DNA from 2 places in the Arthrobacter sp. W4I7 genome. Region 2 is predicted to be linked to the other one. Evidence: riboswitches for the same ligand, from Rfam matches in the RefSeq annotation. Region 2 holds a riboswitch; the other holds the start of a gene.
What was found. A riboswitch is a leader RNA that binds a small molecule or an ion and turns the genes downstream of it on or off. The one in region 2 is predicted to bind cyclic di-AMP.

Region 1 (3,393 bases), 1.9 Mb from region 2:
GAGAACCCCAAGCGGGTAATCAGCAAGGCGCAGATCCTGGACCGCGTCTGGGACTACGACTTCGGCGGCCAGGCCAACATCGTGGAGTTGTACATCTCCTACCTGCGCAAGAAGGTGGATGCCGTGCACCCGCCCATGATCCACACCGTGCGCGGGGCCGGGTACGTCATCAAGCCTGCCGAGTAGGCGCACCATGGCCTTGCAACAGGCTGCGCCGCACCGCCGGAGCTGGCTCAAGCCCAATACCTGGCATTTGCGCACCCGCCTCATCCTCCTTGCCATGACTCTGCTGATCGCCATCTGCGGTGCAGTGGGCGTGGTCAGCTATGCCTCAATGGACGCCTTCCTCACCCGGCAGCTCGACGAACAGCTCAGCCAGGCCGCGGACAGGTCGAACGATCCGGGCCGCCCGCCCATGGGCGGCTTCAATGGAAGGGACCCGCTGGACGCCCGTGGCCAGAGCGTGGGAACCCTGAACGCCCGCGTGCTCAACGGGCAGGTCAACAGCGCCGGCTTCCTCGCCTCGGACACCACCCGCTCGCCGCTGTCCGCCGAGGACAAGCAGGCGCTGCTGGACCTTGCCACGGACGCGCAGCCGGTGGACCGCACCCTCTCCAACGGTGATTACCGGTTGATAGCCGTGAAAACGAATTACGGGGATGTGCTGGTGACCGGACTCCCCCTCGCCACCAAGGAGAGCACGCTTACGTCCCTGGTGTGGACTTTTGTGTTCGTCTCCTTGGGCGGCCTGCTGCTCATCGGGCTGGTGGGAACGGTGCTGATTCGCCGCACCATGAAGCCCCTGGAGCAGCTGTCAGAGGTGGCAACCCGCGTTTCACAGCTGCCGTTGGACGCCGGTGAAGTGGCACTTGCGGTGCGGGTGCCGCCGTCGAACTCAAATCCGGGAACGGAAGTGGGCAGCGTAGGCCACGCGCTCAACCTCATGCTGGACAACGTGGCCAACGCGCTGCAGGCGCGGCAGAGGAGCGAAACCAAGGTGCGACAGTTTGTGGCCGACGCCTCGCACGAGCTGCGCACTCCCCTGACCGCCATCCGGGGCTACACGGAGCTGATGCGGATGACGGAGAATTTCACTCCCGACGGCGAAAAATCGTTGGCCCGCGTGCAGAGCCAGTCTGAGCGGATGACCGCCCTGGTGGAAGACCTGCTGCTGCTGGCCCGGCTCGATGAGGGCCAGCCGCTCAAGCTCACCGAGGTGGACCTTACGCAACTGGTGATTGAGGGAGTCAGCGACGAAAAGGTGATGGCGCCGGGCCATAACTGGCGGCTGGAGCTTCCGGACGAGCCCGTCGTGGTCAACGGCGACGCCTCCCAGCTGCGCCAGGTCCTGATGAACCTGCTCTCGAACGCACGCAAGCACACTCCCCCGGGGACCACAGTGGTCACAGGGGTTGGAAAGTCACCTGAAGGGGCGGCGGTAGTAACCGTAACGGACGACGGCGGCGGCATCCCTGCCGAGTTCGTGGACCATGTCTTCTCACGCTTCGCCCGCGCAGACGCGGCACGAAAGGGAGCGGGAGACCAGGCTGGAGCCTCCGTTGCCGAAGGTACCAGCGGTCTGGGCCTCTCCATCGTGGAATCCATTGTTGAGGCGCACGGCGGAAGGGTAACGGTGACGTCACAGCCGGGACGCACACAGTTCGCCCTGCAGCTCCCACTTCCGCAGGTCTCGTAGCAAGGCGACGCGCCGCCGTCGTGATCTCTGTTACCAAAATGTGACTTGTGCTCCGAATTCCTGTACCGTCGTTTAGGTACGGTTCCCGTTCGGGCCGTATATCCGGATGACGCCAAGCTCTGCCACTTCCCGGATTTCTCTTGAACCAAGGCAGAGGCGGGGGACCCACCGTCCCGGGCACTATTGCCCTTGGGGTTAAGCCAACACGTGATTCTTTCCGTGTGGCCGGATGCCCTCATCCGAACCCGACAGCTAACTCCGCAGGTGTGAGAGGCGATTCATCATGTCCAAATTCCTGGTTAAACCGCGCCCGAAATCCGGGCCTGCACCCCACGCCGGACGCGAAGCCGGCAAACTCCCCTTCATCGGCAAGCGCGCGGCTGTACTTGCCGCATCCGCTGCACTCCTCGTAGGAGTGGGAGCGGCCGGACAGGCTACCGAATCCAGCATCCGGGTTGCCGCCACTGAAACCAAGGCCGCTGAAGCGCAGTCCAACCTCAGCATTGAGAAGAGCGAAATCCGGGCCAACCCGGCGCCTGCCCCGGCGGCCGAGGAGATTGCAGTGGCCCCGCAGGCGGCAGAGCCGGCACCGGCGGCAGCGCCTGAACCGGCACCAGTCCCCGTCCCCGAAGCAGCACCGGCCCCGGCTCCCGAGCCCGCCCCGGCGCCTGCCGCCGCTCCTGAGCCGGCACTCGTCGTCGCGGTCAACGACCCCGCCGGCGCCCAGGCTTACGCCGCTGGCCAGCTTGCCAGCTACGGCTGGGCTCCGGACCAGATGCAGTGCCTGCAGACCCTGTGGACCAAGGAGTCCGACTGGACCACCACGGCCACCAACTCAAGCAGCGGCGCCTACGGCATCGTCCAGTCCCTGCCTGCTGAAAAGATGGCGAGCGCCGGCCCGGACTATCTCACCAACTACCGCACGCAGATCAACTGGGGCCTGAATTACATCCAGGAGCGCTACCAGTCACCTTGTGGCGCCCTGAACTTCCACCTGTCCAACAACTGGTACTAAGCACACAAAACCTTTTGGAGCGGCGGGCTGCCCGGCATACTGTCATCCATGAGGTTCACCACCACTATCCAGGGCAGCGGAAACAAGACCGGCATCGAAGTTCCCGAAGAGGTTCTTGCAGCCTTGGATGCGGGCAAGCGGCCGCCTGTGGTGGTGACCATCAACGGCAAGAGCTATCGCAGCAGCATTGCGGTGATGGGCGGGCAGAACCTCATCTCGCTGAGCGCAGCCAACCGGGACTTCGTCGGGGCAGCCGCTGGCGACACCGTGGACGTGGACGTGGAACTGGACACCCAACCCCGGATTGTGGAAGTTCCCGAGGACCTCGCGACAGCGATGGCCGCCGAACCGGCAGCCCAAAAGTTCTACGCGACGCTGAGCTTCAGCGCCCAGCGCCGGTACGTTGAGCCGCTGGGCGATGCCAAGACGCCCGAAACCCGGTCGCGCCGCATTGCCAAGGTAGTGGCGGACCTCAAAGCCGGAAAGAAATAACCGTCCTGCTGTCGTCGTCCTTGCCGGTTTCGACGACGACTGCGCTGTAGTCCTGGATGTGCAGTACGCCGGCGGGCAGCGGGCCGGTGTTCGGCCCCACGGCCACCGTCCGGATGCCAGCGGCCACCCCTGCAGCGATTCCCGCCGGAGCGTCTTCGAACACCACTGCGTCCGCAGGATCCACGCCAAG
Region 2 (3,393 bases):
TCAACCCCGCGGCGGTCTACAGCTCCATCGACGTCGGGGGGCGCTACGCCTACGCCAACCAGCCGGTGGTGGCCGAATGGAACCTCGCCCGCCTTGCCGAGGCAATGCTGCCGCTCATCAACGAAGACCAGGAACAGGCGGTAGCCCCCGCTGTGGAGGCACTGGGCGCGTTCCGCCGCCAATACAGTGATGCCTGGTTCGCGGGCATGAAAACCAAACTGGGTTTGAAGGAGAGCGCCGCCGGCAGTCCGGAGGCAGAAGAAGCCTCGCAGGTGGTGGACGGCGTGATCGCCATTCTCAAGGACGGGCCGGTGGACTACACCTCGTTCTTCCGGAACCTCGGCCAGGCAGCGCGGGGAAACCAGCGGCCGGCCCGAGGCATGGTCCTGGACCTCGCCGCTTTCGATGCCTGGGCCGAACGGTGGCTGGCCCTGCAACCCGACGCCGGCGTGATGGACCGGGTAAACCCCGCCTACATTCCGCGCAACCACCTCGTGGAGGAGGCACTCGCCGCAGCAACAGAGGGCGACCTCGACCCTTTTAACCGGCTCGTGGACGTTGTCCGCATGCCGTACCAGGAGCGCCCGGGGCTTGAGCGCTATGCCGGGGGAGCACCCGAGGACTTCGGCAGCTACCAGACCTTCTGCGGCACCTGAGCTGAGTTGAAAACGAAACAGGGGCGGCAGGCGGGGAGAAACCCGCCTGCCGCCCCTGTCCGGGTGGTGTGGCTACGCTACGCGGACGAAGGAAGCGCCCGGGAGCCAGCTGATGGAGTGGACCTCAGTCTTGAAACCGTCCACGCCACCGCTCACAACCTGGCCGTTGCCGGCGTACACGCCGACGTGGCCGGCGGTGATCACCAGGTCACCGGCAGCGGGGGCACCCACAACGGAGCCGTACTGGAAGAACTGGCCTGGAGCCAGGTCGCCAACACTCTTACCCACGGAACGCAGGGCCTTCTCCACCATTGCGGTGCAGTCCTGCTGGATGCCGACCTGGCCGTAGGCCGAGGCCAGAATGGCAGCGCCGGCGCCCGAACCTGTTGCAGCCGGAGCTGAAGCGTAGGACACATTCACTCCGGTGTTGGCCGGAGCCGCGGCCACGGCTGCCTTGACGGGAGCAGGAGCAGCGGCGGGAGCCGGAGCGGCGGCCGGAGCAGCTGCAACGTACCCGGCGCCCGGGATCTGGATCTGGTCGCCGGGGTAGATGATCGCGGAGATCGCCAGGCCGTTGGCGGACAGAACGTCATTGAGGCTGACGCCGTAGGCAGCCGAGATGCCGCCCAAGGTGTCGCCCGAAACCACGGTGTGTACGTTGGCGGCAGCTGCCGCGGGGGCAGCCACGGCAGCGGCGGGCGCCGTGTAAGCCTGGGTGTTAGTGGTCTCGGTGGTGTCCGGTCCGGTTACGCCTGCGTGGGCCGGGGCGCCTACACCGAAGGCAATGCCGGAAGCTGCTGCTACGGCGAGCGCCGGACGGCCAAGTGACTTGGCTGAGACAGCCAAGCCCTGGAGCGCGATTGAGCGGGCCGGAGTCGCGCGGTGACGGGCGGTGATGGAATTTTTTGACACGGTTGATCGCCTCTCCCATGCCTGCGGGGTGAGCTGTCGGGTTCGGGTTGGAGATACCCGGCCGGGAGCGGCTCCGAACGGAACGGAGGGCGCTATCGACTTGACCCCAAGGCCTCTCAGGAGGCCGCGGAAATGTGGTTCCCCCGTCCCTGCCAGCTGGAAACTGATTGAATCCCGGTTCAGTGGCAGGGCTCGGCATACTGACGGGAATGTCCCGTCTGGGAGGGACACCTGAAGACCATAGCCCGCCAGGCGATCGATTGTCACATTTGGATAACATACGAGGTGCTTCTCTCGTATTTAGCAAACGACTTGATTCTCCCTACACTCCCCGTTGACCTCAGAAGATACAAACGCCGTGCGCCGCCAGGTGTTCTTTGTCACAAAGTAATAAAGCCATGCCGAAACCGGCGTCTGAATCTTGCCCACAGGGGCACCGGGTAGGAGGATGACCCCACCTGGAGGAGGCCCTGTGACTCAGCTCGGCAAGTATGAGCAGTATCTGATTGAAGAATTTTTTGACGACTACCGCGCCGGGGCCTTGAGCCACCGGACGTTCACCCGGCGGGTGGCCTTCATTACGGGCAGTATGGGTGCTGCCGCGGCCGCGATGCTGCTGGTTGGCTGCACGCCCAGTGAGGTGCCGCGCAGCACTGACCCGATCCCTGCGCCCGAGCCCCCGGTGTCGACTGCCTCCGGGACGGCCGGTTCCGGTGCCGTGCCGGGGGCGAAAAGCCCGCTTTCCGTACCCGAAGGTGCTGCTGGAATGACGACGGCGACTGTCCGGTTTCCGTCCGGTGGAACCTCTGTCAGCGCCTACTTGGCCCGCCCCAAGTCAAACGGGCCCCGTGCTGCAGTGCTGATCTGCCACGAGAACCGTGGACTGACACCCCACATCCAGGACGTGGCGCGGCGCTTCGCGAAGGAGGGCTACGTGGCCCTCGCCCTTGACCTGCTGAGCCGGGAAGGCGGAACTGCCGGCATGGACCGCGATGCTGTTCCCGGTGCCCTCACCTCGGCCGGTGCCCAGCGGCACATTGCCGACTTTGGCGCGGCACTGGAGTACCTCCGGGGCCAGGACTTCGTGGACGGTGAACGAATTGCCATGACCGGTTACTGTTTCGGTGGCGGCATCACCTGGCAGGCAGCCACCGAGCTGGACGGCCTGAAAGCCACCGCGGCTTTTTATGGGCCGGCCCCTGACCTGGGCAAAGTCCCGGGGATCAAGCCTGCGGTCTTCGGTGTGTATGCAGAGCTGGATCAGCGCATCACGGGTGCCATGCCGGCGCTCAAGGATGCTCTTGCTGCCACCGGCGTTGTCCATCAGCTCACTGTCTACCCTGGTGTGGGCCACGCGTTCCACAATGACACCGGTGACCAGTACAACGAGGTCCAGGCCACAGCCGCCTGGAAAGACACACTCGCCTGGTTCAGCCGGCACGTCTGAAGTGCGCCGTCCTGCCCGCCAAGAGGAACCGCAGGTCTCCGCTGCATAACGATGTCAGGAGGCTGGCCTTCAACCAGAGGTTGAAGCCGGTAAGCTTCCGGACTATGCCCCGGTTCGTTAGAAAAGCCCGGTCGCCCCTGCCGGCGGCCCTTCTGGTCGTGGCCCTCGCCGCGGCACTCGGGCTGGCACCGGCGGGCGCGGCGGACAGCGACCCGCCCGGCGATTACCCCTCCTGGGAAGACGTGCAGGAAGCAAAGCAGACCGAGGCCGGCAAGGCGGCTGAAATCAGCAGGATCAGCAGTTACCTCGATGACCTGCAGGCCAAATCCGAGTCCCTGGGTAACGCAGCCGTCCAGTCGGCGGCCGACTATGCCGTAA

Region 1: linked by a shared signal. The riboswitch ahead of QF047_RS16960 (hypothetical protein) and the one ahead of QF047_RS08430 (LysM peptidoglycan-binding domain-containing protein) in region 2 are both predicted to bind cyclic di-AMP.

What each region holds. Positions count from the first base shown of each region.
Region 1 is NZ_JAUSXU010000001.1:3,766,867-3,770,259, forward strand. Features, by position in the region: gene QF047_RS16950 (response regulator transcription factor) at 1-186, shown strand, start outside; gene QF047_RS16955 (HAMP domain-containing sensor histidine kinase) at 194-1,696, shown strand; cyclic di-AMP (ydaO/yuaA leader) riboswitch at 1,824-1,974, shown strand; gene QF047_RS16960 (hypothetical protein) at 1,980-2,711, shown strand; gene QF047_RS16965 (YdeI/OmpD-associated family protein) at 2,760-3,203, shown strand; gene QF047_RS16970 (HAD-IA family hydrolase) at 3,184-3,393, opposite strand, start outside.
Region 2 is NZ_JAUSXU010000001.1:1,829,129-1,832,521, forward strand. Features, by position in the region: gene QF047_RS08425 (YdiU family protein) at 1-656, shown strand, start outside; gene QF047_RS08430 (LysM peptidoglycan-binding domain-containing protein) at 729-1,568, opposite strand; cyclic di-AMP (ydaO/yuaA leader) riboswitch at 1,572-1,776, opposite strand; gene QF047_RS08435 (dienelactone hydrolase family protein) at 2,041-3,015, shown strand; gene QF047_RS08440 (lytic transglycosylase domain-containing protein) at 3,120-3,393, shown strand, end outside.